One region of the Longimonas sp. genome, then DNA from elsewhere that is predicted to be linked to it. Evidence: riboswitches for the same ligand, from Rfam matches in the RefSeq annotation. Region 1 holds a riboswitch; the other holds the start of a gene.
The links. A riboswitch is a leader RNA that binds a small molecule or an ion and turns the genes downstream of it on or off. The one in region 1 is predicted to bind cobalamin.

Region 1 (7,347 bases):
CCGACCGGAGGACCGTCGACCGTAAAGTCAGACAGATCGCCGTTGCGCGTGTTATACTGCACGATGGTGTTTTCTTCGAGCACGGCAAAGAGCGTATTGCCCGCGCGGGTATAAAACGCCCGCTGCTGCTCGCTGGCCGAGGTGAGCTGCCCCGACAGATCCTTGCGGTCTACGATGGTGTCATTAACGGGGTCGATAATACGAAGCGCCCCGTCGGTACGCTCCTCGACTTCGAAGTTGTCATCGAAAATGGTTGCCCCACTGCACGCAACCACCAGAAGCTGCTGGTCGGTCATGAACGTACGGCGGGGCGTGTCGCATTCCGGGTCGATAGTGTCAGCAATGCTATTGTCGCTGCGGTTAATCTCAACGATCTGCCCATCGACCTCTCCGGTGGCTACATACAGACTACTTGAGGTACCGGTAAGGCCTTCAGGGTTTGCCTCCAGTTCAATTGTATCTATGATTGTGCGCTCGTTCAGATCAACTACGTAGACCGCTGGCGTCTCTTCGCCGGTGAAGTCCTGGCTGGTCACATACGCCAGCTGGTTATCCGAAATAACGTAGCGCGGGTTGGGGATGTCGGTTACCTGCCCCGTCTGCTCTTTCGTTTCGAGATCAAAAATACCAATGGTACCAGTTTCTCCGAACACAGCCAGAAAACGGTCGTCGAGCAGCGTGTGGCTCTGGATGTATGAGGCAAAGGTGGATCCGGTCGTGGCGGACTCTTCATTCGGGTCGATGAACGTGAAGCTGCTGTTCTGGCCGCCAAACGCGCCCGCGTTCGCAACGGCGATGTCGGTGGTGCGAACGTTCTCATTCACGTCGTCATTTGAGACGCCAAAATCGCATCCGGCCAGCAGCAGAAGACCGGCCAGCAGCAGCGTATAGGGGGCCGTTGAGCGGGAAAGTCGTAACAGGGTGTCCATAGCAGATACAGAGGGTTACAGGGTAATACGGAGGGTAAGGGTGCTATGCCGAGGTGGCACAGGCTGGTTATTCTGGAGCGTATAGGTGGTGTTCAAGGCGTTGTGGATGCGTAGGCTAAGGTACACAGATACAGGGTCCCACTGCTGTTCAAGACGCACCTGGGCCTCGCTAGCCATGTACCCAGACTTCCGTTGGCTCCCATCGCCAGATGTGAGTTGGGGGCCAATGTAGCGGGCATGGGCGTCTACGTTGAGCGGACCCATGTGCAGGGTGGCGTAGGGCTTGGCGGTAACGCGCGGTACGTAGGGCAACTGCTGGTTGTACGACGACGTTTCCGGATCGGAACGGTCGCGGGCTTCGGTGTAGCTGGCATGCATCCCCGTGGTTACGCCAACAGAACGGGTCACGGGCCAGTGCAGCGCGGCATCGGCTTCAAGGCCCTGCGTGTGCACGCGCTGTACGTTGCGAGGCGACCACACGCCTTGCACGGGACGCCACTGAATGCGGTCGGTGTGCCATTGTTGAAAAGCAGTGAGTTCAACGCGATGACCGTTCTGGGCCCACCGCGCCCCGGCATCAAGGCTCCAGCCTTGCTCGGGGCGCAGCGAGGGGACGCCGCCGGGCTGCCAGTAGCGGTCGTTCAGGGTGGGCATCCGAAAGGAGCGCCCCACATGGGCTTTGATGCGCAGGGCGTCGTACTGGGCCCACGGCTGCCAGTTGGCCCCCAGGCGCGGCGCGGCAGCCACGCGGTTGGTGCTCCCAGGCACACGATACGCATCTACACGAAGAGCCGGATACAGCCGCAGGCGGTCGCCTGTCCACGAGACGCTGGCTACGCCTCCCATCTGCTGCTGACGCGCATGCTGGCGCAGACTCGGGTGGGCCGCCCAGCTGCTCTGGGCCGAAAGGCTGCTGTTGAGCAACCACGAGGGGGCAAGGCGGCCTTCCCACTCGGCTTCGGCCTGGGCCACGTAGGTACGTCCGGTGTCGTCGGTGCGTTGGTCGGGGTTCTGGTACCGGATGGCATCGTACTGGCCAAAGGCACGGGCGGTGAGGGTGCCCCCTTCCACCGGCCAGCGATGATGCCCCCACACGCGCATGGTGCGGTCACGCTGCCGCTCGTTATTTGCCGAGAGGCTGCTGGGCCCCGGCAGGCCCCGGTTGGTCGCCGTAGCGAAAACGGCCAGGCGCGTCCGGTCAGATGCTGCGGGCTGAACCGCAGCGTAGGCGCTGTACTGGGTGCGGTCGGCATTATCGCGGCGCACTGTTTCGGGAGGGAAGCGAGCGTCATCTTCGTACGGAAAATCGCCCGTGCGCTGCATGTAGCCTCCCGTGGCCACCCATGCCCACGCTCCCACGCGATCTCCGACGAGGGCATTTCCCCCGCGTTCGCCAAATGCACCAGCGGTTGTGGAAAGGGCCGCCATCGGTTCAGTGGGTGAGCGCGTCCGCAGATGAACAGCGCCGCCCATGCCGTCGCTGCCGTACAGGGGTGCCGCCGGGCCGTGCATCACCTCGGCAGATTGCAGCAGCGATGCAGGGAGCAGCGACAGGTCGGTCTGCCCAAGTTGCGGATTGGCAATGCGATGGCCATCGAGCAACACGAGTGTCTGGGCTGCGCCACTGCCCCGCGCCGATGGACTGGCTAACCCGTATGCACTCGACCGCCGCAGGTGCAGGCCCGAGCGCTGCTCCAGCACGTCGGCCACGGTGGATCCTCCGGTTGCGGCAATGGCAGCCGAGTCGATGGTCGCGATGTGGGCCGGCGCGTTGTGCGCGGTGGTGGGCAGACGCGTTGCCGTAACGGTAAGTGTAGGCAGGTCTACGATGCGATTCAGCGTGTCGGGGGATGCAGCACGTCCCGCTGTGTCGGACGTGTCGGGCGCTGCGACGAGAAGGGCGTACGAAGGAGATGGATCCAGCGAAGGCAAGGACCCCGCCTGCGCATCCCCCAACAACGGGAGCAGGATCATGCAAAGGCTGAAGACCCCCGCGTGCAGGAGCGGAAGCGGGGCGCGCCCTGTATGATGTGGAGACCGATCGACCATGCCGCGTATGGATGCGGGAGGGCCGTCGCCACAGGCAGATGCGCGCTACCTGTACGCGTACGTTTAGTACAGAGCCAGGTACGTGCAACATAACCGGTAGGCCACCGCCGCTCCCTCTATTCCCGGAGGAAGGTGACGAACACACGTTGCAGGCAGGTCTCCTGGCTTACCAAGCAGCGCAGGCACACGCGGCCTATAGCGGCGGAGCGCCGGGCTCTTCCCACCCAGACGGGCAGTGAGCACGGCTTCGGCGTGCGGGCTTGGTTTCACAGTTGCGGGTACAGCTCTCGCTTTAGCCAACGGCGTATGCAATCGCGGTGGCTATACGAGATTCCCTTTTCATTGCCGCAAACAAGCGGCAAACCGGCAACGAGGCCGTGCACACGAAGGCGCTCTTCATGTGCACACATTGTAACGTACGAGGTAGCACGGGAGAGTGTCCATTCCTTCACGGAATACGGACGGATGCGCAACGTGGGAGTGGTTAGGACGGAGTATGCAGCGTGGCGGTCAGGGCTTGTTCGGGCAGCGGCTGGTACACCGGCGTGCTTTCGTGGCCGTGCATGGCCGTACGGAGCTGGAGGGCCAGCGTCATAAGCACGAGGCGCGTGCGCACGTTACGTCCAATGAGATGCAGGGCCTCCTCAACACGAGCAACCATGGCCTGTAGGTCGGCCTTGGGAAGGCGGTTGCAGAAGTTGGCGACTGCTTCGGTCTGGTCTACGTTAACGAGAGGCGCATCGTCGCCGAGAGTGCGGTACAGCATGAGATCGCGAATCCACCGAATCATAAGACGCAACACGCTCTTCGTGCGCTCGCGCCCTAAGCTGGCAATAGCATCAATGCGTTCGTTGAGCGGCCCCACCTTCTGGGTGTACGCCGCACGCAGGTAGTTGAGCACAAGGGTGCGGCTTTCGCGCAAGTAGGTGCTTTCGGTGAGTTGCAACGCGCGGCTGTAGGAGCCGTCGGCCATGCGGGCGAGCATGGAGGCCTCTTCGGGCTCCATGTTTTCGCGATCGTGCAGCGCCTGGGCGATCGCATCGGGCGATAGCGGGTCGAAGCGTACCTTCTGGCAGCGCGACACAATGGTGGGCAGCATCTGGTCGACGCGGCTGCTGGTGAGAATGAACACCGTTTGGGCGGGCGGTTCTTCCAACACCTTCAAAAAGGCGTTGGCCGCGGAAGCGTTCATGTACTCGGCATCGGTAAGCAGTGCGATCTTGTACGCGCCCTCGCCCGGATGAAACGTCATGGGCCGCACCACCTCCTCTTTCATGCGGTCGATGTGGTACATGACCTGCTTGTTCGAGGTCTTTTCGGGATCGTCGAGCGAGGGGCGGCGCACGTAATCGACCGGGGCGTATGGCGACTCACCCAGCCGTTTGATGCGCTGGGCCACATCGTCGTCGGAGGTGCCTTTCGGGTAGGGGAAGAAGACGTGCACATCTGGATGCACCATGCGGCGCGTTTTCTGGCAAGCCGCGCACGCGTCGCACGCCTCTTCGGTCTGCTCGGTGCACTGCAAGGCACGCGCCAGTTCCAGCGCCGCCGGGACGGGGCCGGTGCCTTTGGGGCCGTGAAAAAGATATGCGTGAGGCACCCGCTTGCGCAAAAGGGTGCGGCGAAGCATGTCCACCACGCGCTCCTGTCCGATGAGTGCTGACCAAGCCATCCGTGCGGGCCGGGGATTGTTGGAGGAGTCAATGCCCTTGTATGATACGAGACAGGCTGCACGAATGGAACCCCTGTACGCATCCCCCCGAACCACTCACCTCTTCTTCATGGCAAGCCCTGGAACCATGACTGCGCATTTTATCATAGAATAGGACTGCAAATTGCAATGGCGCGGTAGCTCAGATGGTTAGAGCGTCGGATTCATAACCCGGAGGTCGACGGTTCAAATCCGTCCCGCGCTACAAACGTGCACGTAGAAAAACGCCCTTGAGCGCTGCTAAGCGATGGTTTAGTGGCGCTTTTTGTATTTTGGGACTGGCTTCGGGCTTTTCATAGAGCCGGAAACGGATGTGCGCATGGATGGCCGCCCCCGAAGCGCTCTTTTCTAACCCGTACCATAGTCTCTCTATTTGCATGGATGTGGAACCGCGCCTGCTTACCGTGTTCATTGCGGCGTTCATTACGGCCGTAACGACCGGACTCGGGGCGCTGCCGCTTGCCCTGATGGAACGCGTGGAAAAGCGGTGGCTGGGTATTGGGGCTGCGGTGGCATCGGGGCTCATGCTGGCGGCCAGTCACAGCCTGATTGAGGAAGCGAATGCGATTGGCGCGTGGCGCGGACTGGCAGGTGCCGCCAGCGGGCTGGTGCTCATTTCGCTTGCGAACGCATGGCTGGAGCGCCGTAATACGCCCGATGTGGGCGAACTGCGCGGGGCCGATGCCCGGAAGGCCCTCCTCATTCTGGGCGTGATGACGGCGCACTCGTTTGCCGAGGGCGTTGGTGTGGGCGTGTCGTACGGCGGGGGGAACGATCTGGGCGTGTACATCACTGCCGCCATTGCGGTGCACAATATCCCCGAGGGCCTTGCGATTGTGCTGGTTCTGGTGCCGCGTGGCATGTCGGTGTGGAAGGCCAGTGCGTGGGCGGTATTCACGAGCCTGCCGCAGCCGCTGATGGCGGTTCCGTCTTATCTGCTCGTGGCCACCTTCGAGCCGTTCCTGCCGGTGGGATTGGGCCTGGCTGCCGGTGCCATGATCTGGATGGTCTTTGCCGAACTCCTCCCCGACACGCGCGAGCATCTGACTCCGGCCCAGGTCGGCACCACCATCGTGCTGGCGTTCCTGGCGATGATGGCGTTTCAGCTTGTGCTGCACTGATTGTGGTGCTACTGAACAACCGCGCTCGCACCGCCTCCCGAACCTGAATCTGTTTAGCGTGGTTCAATAACCGCCTGGGATATCCTTCCGATAGCGGTCGGAATACTGATCCTGGGCTAAAGAAAGGCACAATGCGGAGGACGCCCTTGCCAGCCTCTCATCCGCCCCCCGCCCCTCCTCGTCACATGGCACAAAAAGCATGACCTTCGGCCCCTCTGCCGTGTGACGCAGGCTGTTCAGGGGCTCCGCCCCGCTAACTTAGCCCAGACACCGCCCGAGACGTCCGCTCCGCTCCCAGTCCCCGGCTACAAGTCGCTAAACACGTACCACGGCGCGACGTGTCCCTACATGCTCTGTGGGCTGTGGTGGCTGCATCGTCAACGCCACACGTCGGTGCGCCCAGACCAGCGGGTTCGCTACCCCGCCCGTTGCACGCGGCCCAGCAGGCGGATGAGTGCGGTGGCGCTGCGCAGCCCGGCCTTTGGACGTGGCTCGGCGTATACCTCCAGGCTAATGGGGCCCCGAAAGCCATGCGCGTGAAGCTGCTCGATCTGTGCGGTCCAGTCGATATCGCCCTCGCCGAAGATTGTATCGTTCCATTGGCCCTGTTCGATGCGCCCGTCGCTGCACCGCACCATGGTGATGCGTCCGGCAAGCGCGTCGAGTCCGGCACGCGGATCCTCGCCCGCCCGGAGCGCCGCCGCGGGGTCCCACACGGCTTGCACGTTGGCGTGATCAACGAGCGCGAGCAAGAGGGCCAGATCCTGGCCGGTGGGGCACAGCGACGACGGGTCGTTCTTTACACCAACAATCACATTCTTCGCAGCGGCCTTTTCGCCGGCCTGGCGCAGCGCATCGGCGGCGGTGTCCAGGGCGGTATCGGCATCATCTGGGGTGGCGGCGAACGGGTCGATCACGAAGCGTGGGCAGCGCATGCGCTGGCAGAAACTCAGGATTTCAGGCAGGCGCGCCAGGTCGTTCAGCCACATCATGCGGTCGTGCACGGGGCCGCCGAACAGCGCCGGGGCTACGCTGCTCAAGAGAAACTCGCTCGCCTCCAGCTGCTGACGAATCTGCGGCTCGTTCACGTCGGGCACGCGGTCGTCCGGGCCGCCCACGGTGCGCAGCTCCACGCCCTGCAAGCCCCACAGCTGCGTATAGTGCAAGGCGCGGCCCAGGTCGGGCGTAACGGTGTCGGTGAGCCAAACGGGAATCATAAGCCAGGCGGTGGGTGGATAACAAGACAAGCCGCCTGCTCAACGAGAGCCGTTCGGGCGTGTTCGGGCGAACTCTGGGTGCGCATCGGCATTCGGTAGGATGCGCTATGTGTTGCCTCCCCCAACATCTTGTTTCTATGTCGCCTGACGCTGCCCTTGATGCTGTGACCTTCACCGACGTTGCCAAGGCGGCGACCCGTCTGCGTGGGGTCGTACACAAAACGCCGGTGCACACGTCGCGTTCGCTCAACGAGCGGGTGGATGCCGAGGTCTTTTTGAAGTGCGAGAATCTGCAGCGCATCGGCGCGTTCAAGATTCGC
Region 2 (12,344 bases), on a different contig from region 1:
GCAGCGGAAAAAGAAACTCACTGGCCCCGGGAGCGATGTTGCCCAGAATCGTGGGCCCGAGGATAACACCGGCAAGGAGTTCTCCCAGAATCGAGGGCTGATGGAGCCGCTGGGCGATTTCTCCCAGAATGCGCGCCGTGCCCAAAAGGATTGCCAGGGAGAAAAACAGCACCATGATTTGATGGGGATTGAGGGTCTCCATAGCGCGCTTTCGGTCAGGATCTTATTTGGCTCAAAACAGTCGGCTTTACGGTCGCATTGGCCAACGGTTTCTTTAAGTACTGATCCCGGAGGTCTTCGGCAACCGCCGGTTCAAACCGTCTCAACTCGGCTTCAATCTCAGATATTTTTATATCCTGAATTTTATTATAACGCTACAGGTTCCTTTGATAAACAAAAGTCCTGCGTTGTTTGGAATTTTTATGTGGACAATCGGTTCGTTATTTTTTTCTTGACAATGCATTCAGGGGTTCATTAGTTTTTTATGAAAATGTATGGGTGCTCTTGGTCGAGCTTAAAAAGGGAACCCCGTGGAAATCGGGGACGGGCCCGCCGCTGTGATCGGGGACGAAAGCTGCACAACGCCACTGGCCCAAAAGCCGGGAAGGCGCAGCCGTTAGAAAGAACCGAAAGTCAGAAGACCTGCCTGTACATACCGGGGTAACGACTGCGAGGACGAGGTCTTGCCCTGTTGGCGAATCTGCGGATAAAAAAGGGACATCCCGGATCGAATTTATTTCGGTCCGGGATTTTTTTTGCCTCAATTTGGTCCGCCACCAGGCTCTGACCCGATTTTTCCTGCGTTTTTCAATTCGTTCCCCCTGTTTGGCCGGATTGCTACAGCAAAAACAAGAAAAAGAAGGAGAAAGAAAATGAAAAACAAAATCGTATTGCTGGTGTTTTTTCTTTTCGGAGCGGCTGTTTTGCCCGTTACGGGCGCGGAAGCAAATAACAGCATAACCGGTTTTGAACTCGTGGACCCCGAAGATGATACAGTGGTTGCAGATGTCCATAAGGACCACTGGCACGGCAGCCTGTCTTTAAAAAACTCCGGAGACGATCTTTCTCTGGGTGCTCTTGTTACAGCCAGCCAGGGGGATAAAATCCATCTCGACGGCAAAAACAGTAAACTGGAAGCCTTCCTTGCCCCGGGGGCAAAAGAGGGCGTTGTTGCATTGGAGAGCACCTCCATTTCGGCGTGTGGTGCGCTCTGTGGGACACCGTTGGTGTTAGCTGTACCGTTGGTGTGAGCGGGTGCATCCGTCGCAGAGGTACCTTCAGCAGCTTCAGGGGCAGAAGCACGTAGGCGCTGTCGCAGCGTTTCGAGCGCCCGGGCCATCGTGTTGATGACCGCGATGCGCTCTTCAGCCTGGGCCTTGTATTCTGACTTGAGCGTGCGGATACGGCTCTGCAAGTCGGCAATGGTGCGCGCGGCTTCTTCGGCACCGTCTACGTCGAGGCGGCGCAGTTTGCGCGCGGCGCGGTGCCGCTGTCGCAGCAGGCGCTTCATCGTCCGAATTTGCCGGAGGGCCGCGTCGGGATGCGACGTCCCCAACTCACGGCACAGCACCTCAAGCACGGTGCGCGGACGGTTGCCGCCCAGCGTATTTTCAGGCGGCGGGGTGCTCCGTGATGCCGATGGCCGAGTGCGAGGCGGTGCAGATGTAGATGATTCCATAGCAGTGAGCAATTCGGTCAAGGGGAACAGCGGCAGGGCACGCGGCACATGTGCAGAACGGTTTATGTGCAGAACGGTTTAAGTTACTTAGGACGTGAACCGAAACCGGATGACTACCCAGTTATCCGACCAGTCGTCCCGCAACATGCGTACATCAACCAACGTCGGCTTCATTTTGTACGTAAAAGTATATGTGAACGATTCATCCAGAACGCCCTTCATCATGCCCTTCTTGAAACGTCCTCGGAAGATGCGGTTGTTGCTACAGGGAGCTACCTGTGTAAAGAAGTTTCTCCCTTGCGCTTCCTCAGGGCGTACGCCAGCGTGACGTGCCTCATATTCGTTGTAGAAGAGCACCGCGCCATCGTCGTCGACCTTCACAATGCCAAAGTCAGCCTTGTCGAGCTGTTCGTTGGAGCACGCATGAAGCTTGTTAGCTAAGTCAGGGTCATCGAACGAAAGCGACACATCTGAGGGTGCTGAGGTCTCAGGGGTAGATGCCACTTCGGTAGGCGCCTCGGTAGGTGTACCCGAGTCAGCTGCTTCGTTAGAGGAGTCTTCTTCGGGGGTGGGAGTGTCCTCGTCGAGGGAATTCTCCTCTTCAACAAAGTCTTTCGAGCGCAGGAAGGAGTAGAGGTCGGGGTCTTTATTCATGACTTTGCATCCAGTTAAGAAGGTAAGGAAACGATGTGGCGGTTACGTCAGGGACTATGGCGTTTCCATCAAGATCCAGTTTGATGATCCCTTCGGATGACGGTGCATGTGTACGTTGAACACGGTTGGGGCATAGCCTGGTGCAATGAAGGTATACGGAAAGCAGACCTGCATGGCATCGCATTCGGTTCCTTTCTCGAAGCGCCCGCGGAACAGATCGTTGTTGGTGCTGAGCGCCAGGTCGGTAAAGAAGTTCTTTCCAACCAGTTCATCGGGGTCGGCATCTTGCAAGCGAGGCAGTTCGCAGACGGCCTTGTTGAGGTATCGCACCGTGCCGTCGTCATCGAGCTGAATGATGCCTACGCTGTGGTCATCCCAGTGGCTTGGCTCGGTGGTATGCAGAGCGTTGAGTTGGTCGGTGTCGAAGACCGGTGCAGTGGCGCTTAGCTCAAAGCGGCTTGTTTCGCCGGGATTCGTTAAGCCAGAAGGAGGAGCGGATTGAGAATCAGGGGCTGGCTCTTCGTTTCCCGAATTGTCGCCCGAACTCGTGGCGTTTGAAGACATATTTGCACGGCTTCCCGGCCCGGGCACAGGTCCAGCGTCAGGCTCGTCGTCTGAAGCAGCCGGTAGGGGGCGCATTTGTTCGAGCTTCGCGATGGCCTCTTCCTGCTCTTGCGTGCGCGTTTGCAAGTGCTCAACCGCTGCGGCGAGCATCTCAGCTTTCTCTTCCAGCCTATGAAGAGTCGCAAGCGTTTCCTCTTCGTTAGACGTGGTGGTTTTCTCATCGCGACGCGTCTCTACTTGCTTAGATTTGGATGGAAGCACTTGCTGAGTGTCAGAAGGCGCTTCGGGAGCGGGTTCGTTCTCGGTAGGTGTCGAAGAGGCCTCAACCGTCTCACGGTCGCGTTCTTCGTACAGGTCGCTGAGTTGTGCGTTCATGGTCTCGACCATCGAGATGAGCGAGTCGGCATCCGATACGCCCAGTTCGCGCTGCAACTTGTCTTGGTCGGCGTACAGCGCCTCCAGCTGTTGGAATGTACTCTGCCCGTCGTTACTGCCTTGCTCTTTGCTCAGCATGGCCTCTTGCGCATTGTACAGCTCGCTGAGCTGCTCTGACATGCTCTCAATCATATCGATAGCATCGTCAACACTGCTGATGCCTACACGGGCCAGCTTTTCGCTTGTGCTGGTGGCATCGGGGCCGAGCTTGTGCTGGAGCGTCTCGGTGTACTTCTGAAATGCGTTGAGCACATCCGGGATGGTGGTGAGTGTGCCGCTTTGCACCTTGCTGGAGGCAGGCTCGCTGTGCTCCAGCACGTGTGCGCCAGTATCGACCAGTTCGCGCAGGTGTTCGTTGAGAGGGTGCAGAATAGCCCTTTCTGCATGGTGACCGGCTACAGGGGCGGTGCGAAGCGTATCGTGGCCGAGAAGGCTACCCAAGCGAGCAAGGCCCCCTACATCAACCAATACATGTTGTTGAAACAGGGATTTAAGCGTATCAGATTGGGTTTGGGATTTAACTTTTTGCTGGTCGAGCTGCTCCACCATACGCTGCACAATGTGCATCATTTCCTGGGCCTCTTGTACGTTCGACACACCCAGGATCTCGCCAATTTCGGGGTCGAGGCCACTGCTGCCAGTCGCAAAGGCATTGGGCGCTTGGGCGGCCTTCGTCAGGGAACGCAAGCGCGAAACAGAGGTGCGAAGCTGCGCTGTGGCTGGTCCAGTTGGTAGGGGAGGCGCGTCGGACGGCAGGTCGGGAAGATGAGGCGCGGTGGCTTTATAAAGCGTAGTGGTGAGATTCGCAAGCTCTCCAGCCTGCTCAGCTATGGCGTCGAAGCCAGCAATAGAGGTCATGCCCAGGGTGTTTTTGGCTTCGTGCACCACCGTTTGAGCAGGTTCGACGATGCCCTTCCACATGCTACTCATCTGGTCGGCGTAGTCGCGGAGTTGGTCTGCCTGCTCATCCAACGGAATGTCGGACAGCGATGCTCGGGCTTCGGTGTTGTTGTCCTCGTTGAGGTGGTCGTAGAACATGCGGTTGGCATGTGCAATGGCATCGCAAAGCATCTCGACCGGCACGTCAGACCGCGTTTCAGGTGCATCTGAATCGGACACGGAAGGGCTGGGCGACGTGCTGGCACCGGCGCTGCTCGACGCTTCGTGACGTTCCGGAGGGCGCTCTGAAAAAAGGTGTTCTGAAGAAGGCTCTGCAGCGGGGCGGTCGCCGTTCAGGTCGAGCGGAGAGGCTGCATCGTTAGTGTTGCCGGTGATGGGCTGCGCCGATGCATCCAGCCGGCCACGCAACGCTTCGCATGTGTCAGTGAGCCGGTCGATTTCTTGCAGGGCCTCGTCGGCGCTGGCAAAGCCGGCCGCTACCAGGCGTTCTTTCTCTTCGTAGAGGGCGTCGACCTGCTGTTGCAAGCTTTCCACCTGGCGCATCGTCGCCTCGAAGCTGTCGGCGTCGACCAGGTCAATGAGCGCTTCCAGCTGTTTGCGGGTGTCTTCAACTTCGGGCACATCGTCGACATCGATCCGCTCCACGAGCTGTTCATTGCTCGTGCGCAGCGTGCGAAGATGGTCGCGCATGCGGTGGAGTACCGCCTCGGTCTCTTCAAGCGGAGAGAGCGTGCCGGCGAGAAGAACGTGATCGTCGGCTTCCCCGTGCACATGTCGTTGCACCGAAAGGACACGGCTAACGAGCTGCGAGGGATCTTCGGTGTCAAGTAAGCTACAAAGCGCGTCCCACACCTCAGTGGGAGAGCGGTCTTCGGGAAAGGAGCCGGAGGGCGAAGCAGGCGAATGAGAGAGGTCTGGCATTATGAGCAGCGATGCAAAGCGTGGGAGTACGAGCGGGCTTTGTTGCAGCAGGTGCTTTGTTGGAGCAGAGGGTTGGAGGGAACACCGGACCCAGGAGCTCCAAGAGTGAACGCTTAGTTTCTTCGGGAAAACAGTAGCCTCAAGAAATGTGCCTTGAGAACGATCCTCATAGAGGAATGCCCTAATGCCTAATGGGCGTAACGCCGCCCATTGGGCTGCATATTGGAGGAACACGTATCACCCCGATAGACAAAGGTCCAATGTTTATAATGTATGAATGCGCTACGCAAGCATGTGTTCGTGTATATTTGGTTTCATGCATGTACATTTGAACGGTAGCTCCTCCGTGAAAGGCGAACCTCTCTTATGCTGAGTCAAGTCCAGGATGACGGTTTCGGGCGGCGGTGCTGGCGCGGTTGTTCAGGGCCCCAGGCAGGTTCCTACGGCGCCTCCGTTCCGCCTTTCACGTAAGACAAAACTGGACAAGAGACAGCTAACGTCTGATTCAAGTGGTTAACTCCTGATAACATGCATTTGTGAATCAACTTTTTCGGAAATGCCCCATTAAATGATTTGCGCTGCGCTACCTGACGCACTGCCCGATGCGCAAATCACGTTCACAGAGGGTTTCTTTCATTGGGATCAACCCGTGCCATGTCTGACTCGACAAACCTACAGTTGATTACTGAGCGGCTGCCATTTGCTATTGATGACTCAGAAGCAGTAAACACGTTATACGCAACGTATGTGTCGGAGCCTACGCCTCGTCACGAGCAGCTGGTTGAGTTGTGGACGTATGGCTATATCTACAAATACATGGCGTCAAAGTACGCAGGACACAGTATCCGCCAGGTCTCGGATATGGAGGAGTTAGTCTCAAAGGTGTACACAAAAGTACAAGACGGGCGATCTACGATCAAGAATCCCGAAAAGTATGCCCACTGGGTCAGTGTAGTTGCCAAAAACGCCTTTATCAACTATGTGAACCGGGCGCGTGTCGAAACAACGTCTATTCACGACCCGGAGCACCCTACGCTTCAGCAGGTCGGGGCCGCGAAGCAGATTGATGAGCAGGTTGGGCTGTTGCGTTCCATTTTGGAAGTGGCTATTAGCCGTTTGCCGCCCTATCTGCGCCGTGTGGCCCGCCTGTATTATTTTGAGGACTGCACGTTTAAGGAGATTGCCGAGCGCATCGACAAAGATGTGCCGGTGGTGCGAGTGTACAAATCACGCGCACTGAAGGCGCTGCGTGAAGATGACCGGCTGAAGGATGTCCTTGAGGCTCCTTAAATGTTAAATGCAGATGCTCTGCATAGAACCGCGCAGGTTGTGGACCCGCAGGTGCACCATCTCTACATGCACTTGTGCGCTGCTGGCGCAGTGACAGATCATAAACGTGAAAAAAACGTGTTTCGCCCTCTGCATACGTTATGATTTGCCGCAGCGCGTGCCCCACATGCACACGTGCCCATTATGTAGTGGGCTTCCCCACACGTAATAATGCATCGGCCTGAAAGGGAACGATGCCGACCAAGCATAGATTGCCGTTTGGCTGGACTCATGAATACCCTTGAAGAGCACATATTTTGTTATGCAGATCTTTCAGAAGCGGAACAGCGCGCTGTTGAGGAGCGCGTGGCCGGACGTCCCAAGTATCAGACGCTTCTTGATGAAGTGAAACGCCTGGAGATGCAACTCCGGAGCGTGCAACTGCCCGATGCCTCCGCCCCCGAGAGCGATTGGCCCGATGCGGTGCTTGCGCTCTATGCGTTGCACACGGCAAGTCAGACACAAGAAGAGAATCAGGTCGCGCTTCAGCAGTTTTTTGCTGAGGTCGAGGTGCGCCTCGACGACGACGCGGCATTGCGCAGTCGTGTGCAACCGATGATTGAGCGTGCCCAAACGTTAAACGATTCGTTTGATGTCGGCAGGCATTTCGAGTCTACGACCGGCTTCGATCTGGATGCACTTCCTACCTATGAAGGAGACAGCATGTCTGAGTCCGATCTTGCATCGGGGTCGGCAGGAGCAGCATGGGAGAATGGCGAACAAGGGGCAGGGCGCTCCACGCGTCCGCCAGCCGATCCAGAGGGCAACGGCAGTACGGGGCGCCATCGCATTTCGGAGCAGGTGTGGGGCGCTGCTCGCTATGTGGCCATTGCTATGGTCAGTCTGTTGGTCGTGTACGGGGGCCTACTGACTGTAAGCACGTTTATGCAGTCACCTGCCGAGCAGATGGCAGCCATTGACCCTGATGAGACAGAGATTGAAGGCTATCAGGTGCGAACGCGAAGCGCTACGGCCAATGAGCCAACAAGTGCTGACGAGCGCTTTCTGCAGGCGCTTGAAGCACTGCAAGAAGCACATTATGCACCGCTTGGACTCTTCCCACAGTTTGACCAAGAGCGAGTGCAGGAAGCCCAAGACCTGCTACGTCAGGTGGTAGAGAGCGAAGACAGCGGCTCTTTCCTGCAGCTCGAAGCGTCATTTTTTCTTGCCAAGACGTACCTTGCGCAGTCCGACATTGAACCTGCACGGGAAGCGCTTAAGCGCGTCGTGATGGGCGAGGGGCGGCGCATCGACGAGGCTACGCAGATGTTGGAAACGCTGCAAGCGGAGTATCCCATGGAAGCACCCACCCCGCCCGACGATGCGCAGCTGTAGGGCCGCATTGCCTGGTGGTACGGCAAGGTATGGTCGCCGCACCCGCTGACGCATGCACTCCGGGGGCCACGTTACGCATACGTGTTCAGCATCACCGGCATAATGAGCATGAGGATGTCGGGGTCGTCGGTGTTATTGGGCACCACAATGCCCGCACGGTTGGGCGAGCTAAGGCGAAAGAGCACCTCTTCGCTATCAACATTGCCCAGCACCTCGGTAAGATACTCCGAGTTGAATCCAATCTCCATCGACTCGCTGTCGTACTCACAGCGAATCACCTCTTCAGCTTCGCTGGAGCGCTCAATGTCCTCTGCCGAGACGGTCATTTCGGATTCGGAGAGCGCCAGGCGGATCTGGTTTGTCATGCTGCTGGAGTAGAGGCCCACGCGCTTTACGGCGTTGAGTAGGGCCTCGCGATTGACAACGAGATGGCGGTCGTTTTCGTCGGGGATGACCGCATTGTAGTTTGGATACGTTTCGTCGATGAGGCGCGCAATGACACGCGCATCGTCAATGGTGAAGCTGACGTGCCCATCGCTCACGCCGATGGTGCAGAGCGCATCGTCGTCCAGAATACGGCTGACAAGCTTGGTCGCTTTCTCGGGGACGATAAACGACACCTCTTCGCTATCGGTCTGCAAAGCAGGACGATCCAGCTTTACGAGCCGGTGCCCGTCTGTCGCTACAATGCGGCTGTTTTCCGCATCCAGCTGAAAGTAAATGCCCATCATGGCCGGGCGCAGCGCGTCTTTGCTGACGGCAAAGCTGGTCTTGTTGATGGCGTCGCTAATCAGCGCTCCTTCTGCCGAGAGCGTGTGGGCGGCATCCACTTCGGGCAGGTCAGGGAAGTCGTCGCCGTCGTGCCCCACCATTTTGTAGTGGCCCTGATCGGTTTCGAGTTGGATTTCAAAGTCGCCGTCGGCGGTGAAGGAGATGGGCAGGTCGGGCAGTGCACGCAGCGTGTCGATAAGGCGTTTGGCGGGCACAGCAACGCGGGTGGGAGTCGTTGTGCCGTTGCTGGCAAACTGCACGGGCACGCGCCGCACAATGGAGATCTCCAGGTCGGTCGCGCTCAGGAGGAGCGCCGAGCCGTCTTCGCTCTGTTCAAATAGAATACATTCTAAAATGGGCAAGGTGCTCTTGGAGGGCACCGCGCCCTTCACGGTGTTAAGAGCATCTAAGAGGTCGGCGCTGGAGGCAGAAAATTTCATGGCGACGTCGGCATGAGATCGCAGAAGAATCGGAACCATGTATACCGTGAATGCGGCCAACAGATCCGTCATATGAAACGGAGTCTCGGTGCAGAACAGGACGGGGCGTTTCTATTTAGATTCAGGGCTCACGACCGGTTCGCAGTGCAGACGGCTGCTCTGCCGGTGGGCACACGTCGGCGGGCGTGCAGGCGGTATGCGTGGACATTATACGAATAGTGGAAGCGGTTCCGAACGTGCTGGGGCACCTCTCGTTTTCTGGGCTGTACCTATCTTCCCTTTTGCACGGCTGATGCTGCTTTATGAAAATGATCCTGGTTACAGGAGCCAACGGCCAAATCGGAAGCGAACTGGTGGATACACTGCGGCAGCGCCACGGCCCCGAGGCGGTCGTCGGGCTCGACCTGCACCCGGCTCACGAAAGCAGCGCGCCCGGCCCGCACGTCACCGCCGATGTGCGCGACAAAGCCGCCCTGCGCGAGGTCGTTGCCACCCGCGACATTGGCACCGTGTACCATCTGGCCAGCTTGCTCTCGGCCACCGGCGAGCAGCACCCCGACCGGGCGTGGGATGTGAACATGAACGGGCTGAAGCACATCCTCGACCTGGCGCGCGAGCACGATGTGCAGCTGTTCTGGCCCAGCTCCATCGCTGTGTTTGGGCCCTCCACGCCGCGCAATGATACGCCACAAGAAACGGTGCTCAACCCCACCACCATGTACGGCGTCACCAAGCGCAGCGGCGAGCTGCTCTGCCGCTACTACCACCACCGCCATGGCGTGGACGTACGCAGCCTGCGGTATCCGGGCCTCATTAGCTACAAGACCGAGCCCGGCGGCGGCACCACCGACTACGCCGTCGACATGTACCGGGCGGCGGCCAACGGCGCGCCGTATACGTGCTACCTGCGCCCCGACACGCAGCTGCCCATGATGTACATGCCCGACGCCATCCGCGCTACGCTTCGCATTATGGAGGCCGAAGCGGACGCGCTGTCCGTGCGCGACAGCTACAACCTCACCGCGTTCAGCTTCAGTGCCGAGCAACTCGCTGCACATCTGCGCGAGCACGCCGCCGACGGATTTGCCGTCTCGTACGACCCCGACGGCCGCCAGTCCATCGCCGACAACTGGCCTGCCACGATCGATGACCGCGCTGCCCGTGCCGATTGGGGCTGGCAGCCCGAGTACGACCTCGATGCGATGACCAACGATATGCTGGCTCATCTGCCCGAAGCCAACACGCAGCCGCAGCATGCGTGAAAATACTGGTTCTCTCACGCTGTCTCGGAGCCTGCTGGCTGCATCCGTATGTTGGGGCGGCGATGGGACTTTCACATGCGCGAAATCTACGCCGTTCGTACGACGCTCCTGCTAACTTCTGCATCCAACCTATGTCTGACCTCTCTGCCTTCGAATCCGAACTACAACAGATTAAAGACGATGGCCTCTACAAAGAGGAGCGCGTCATCACCTCGCAGCAAGATGCTGATATTTCAGTGGCTTCGGGCGATGTGATTAACTTCTGCGCAAACAATTACCTGGGGCTGGCTAACCATCCCGCCATCATGCAGGCGGCCAAGGAGGGCGTGGATGAGTACGGCTTTGGCGTGGCCAGCGTGCGGTTTATCTGCGGCACGCAGACGGTGCATAAGGAGTTGGAGGATGCGCTGGCCGACTTCCACGAAAAGGAGGATGCCATCCTCTACAACTCGTGCTTCGATGCGAATACGGGCCTGTTCGAGACGCTGTTAGGCCCCGACGATGCGATTATCAGCGACCGGCTGAACCATGCGTCGATTATCGACGGCATTCGCCTGTGCAAAGCCGATCGCTACGTCTACCAGCACAGCGACATGGACGACCTGGAGACGCAGCTTCAGGATGCACAGGATGCGAACATCCGTCTGATTGCCACCGACGGCGTCTTTTCGATGGATGGCGATGTGGCCAAGCTCGACGAAATCTGCGCCCTGGCGGATACGTACGACGCCCTTGTGATGGTGGATGAGTGCCACGCGACTGGGTTTATGGGCGACGGCGGCCGCGGGGCCTCGGAGGCGAAGGGCGCGCTGCACGATGTGGATATCATCACCTCCACGCTGGGCAAGGCGCTCGGCGGCGCCACGGGCGGATTCACCACCGCACAGCAACCCATTATTGATCTGCTGCGGCAGAAATCGCGTCCGTACCTCTTCTCGAACGCGGTGGCACCGATGATTGCGAACGCGAGCCTGACGGTGCTCGACATGCTGACCGAGAGCGCCGAGCGCCGCGAGCAGCTCTGGGCGAACACGCGGTACTTTCGCCAGGAGATGACCGCACGCGGGTTCGACATTAAGCCGGGCGATCATCCCATTGTGCCGATCATGCTGTACGACGCCAAGCCGAGCGCGGCGATTGCGGATGATCTGCTGGAGCGCGGCATCTACGTGATCAGCTTCAGCTACCCGGTGGTGCCGAAAGGCGAAGCACGCATCCGCGTACAGATGTCCGCCGCCCACGACCGCGACCACCTCGACCGCGCCATTGATGCGTTTGCAGAGGTGGCTACCGAGCACGGGGTGCTGTAGCCGGTGTGGGATACCCACTCCGTATGCGTCGTTGGTGTGTGGAGGTGTGGAAGTGGGGAGGGATGGAGGAGTACAATGTCCATCCTTTCGTTCACACCCACACGAGTCTGAAGGCCGACGGGCGAAGCACATCTACGACCGCTGCACGACCAGCATGCACTTCTCCGCAAAGTAGCCGGGGTGCTGCGCGGCGTCCTGGAGCAGCGCGTGCAGTGGAATCTGGCGAATGCGTACGCCGTCGTCCTGTGCCCGAAGTGCGGCAATCTCTTCAGAAAGGTCGCCGCCCTTCAGTGTGATGAGTCCGGGGGCCCAGTCGGTGGAGCCAGGGTCGGTGGGCAGTTCAGCGGCGGCGCGGGTGTGCCACTGCCACAGTTCCACCAGCGGCGCGGTGGCGCGCGAGACGGAGTAGTGAGCGGTATCGGGCCAGTTGTCGGCGCGTCCATCCCACGCAAACAGATTGTCAAGTCCCAGCCGCCGGGCCATGCTGCGGACGGCGCGCATCTTCTTGCCCACAGAATCCACCGCGATCACCTCGGTATCAGGGTAGGCAATGGCCAGCGGAATCGCCGGGAGCCCGCCGCCGCTGCCCCAGTCTACGATGCGCGCCCCGGCTGGAAAGTCGCGCACCCGCAGCGCCAGCGAGTGCAGAATGTGCCGCTCGGTGATGGCATCGATCGTGTCGGGCGAGATGAGGTTTAGCGTTTCGTTGTAGCGGCGCAGCAGGTCTTCGTACGTCTCCAACTGC

Region 2: it holds a riboswitch for cobalamin, as region 1 does, so the genes downstream of both, R6U20_RS01375 (hypothetical protein) here and R6U20_RS12990 (TonB-dependent receptor plug domain-containing protein) in region 1, are expected to answer to the same signal.

What each region holds. Positions count from the first base shown of each region.
Region 1 covers NZ_JAWOAR010000335.1:582-7,928, forward strand. Annotated here, with positions in the region: gene R6U20_RS12985 (YncE family protein) at 1-929, opposite strand, end outside; gene R6U20_RS12990 (TonB-dependent receptor plug domain-containing protein) at 945-2,861, opposite strand; cobalamin riboswitch at 3,112-3,361, opposite strand; gene holB (DNA polymerase III subunit delta') at 3,463-4,650, opposite strand; tRNA gene R6U20_RS13000 (tRNA-Met) at 4,821-4,894, shown strand; gene R6U20_RS13005 (ZIP family metal transporter) at 5,067-5,810, shown strand; gene R6U20_RS13010 (sugar phosphate isomerase/epimerase family protein) at 6,227-7,027, opposite strand; partial or broken gene R6U20_RS13015 (pyridoxal-phosphate dependent enzyme) at 7,165-7,347, shown strand, end outside.
Region 2 covers NZ_JAWOAR010000032.1:7,437-19,780, reverse strand. Annotated here, with positions in the region: partial or broken gene R6U20_RS01380 (cation:proton antiporter) at 1-202, opposite strand, end outside; cobalamin riboswitch at 480-665, shown strand; gene R6U20_RS01375 (hypothetical protein) at 756-1,250, shown strand; gene R6U20_RS01370 (PAS domain-containing protein) at 1,766-2,332, opposite strand; gene R6U20_RS01365 (hypothetical protein) at 2,387-5,152, opposite strand; gene R6U20_RS01360 (RNA polymerase sigma factor) at 5,807-6,442, shown strand; gene R6U20_RS01355 (tetratricopeptide repeat protein) at 6,713-7,816, shown strand; gene dnaN (DNA polymerase III subunit beta) at 7,888-9,027, opposite strand; gene R6U20_RS01345 (NAD-dependent epimerase/dehydratase family protein) at 9,330-10,289, shown strand; gene kbl (glycine C-acetyltransferase) at 10,421-11,599, shown strand; gene R6U20_RS01335 (16S rRNA (guanine(527)-N(7))-methyltransferase RsmG) at 11,732-12,344, opposite strand, start outside.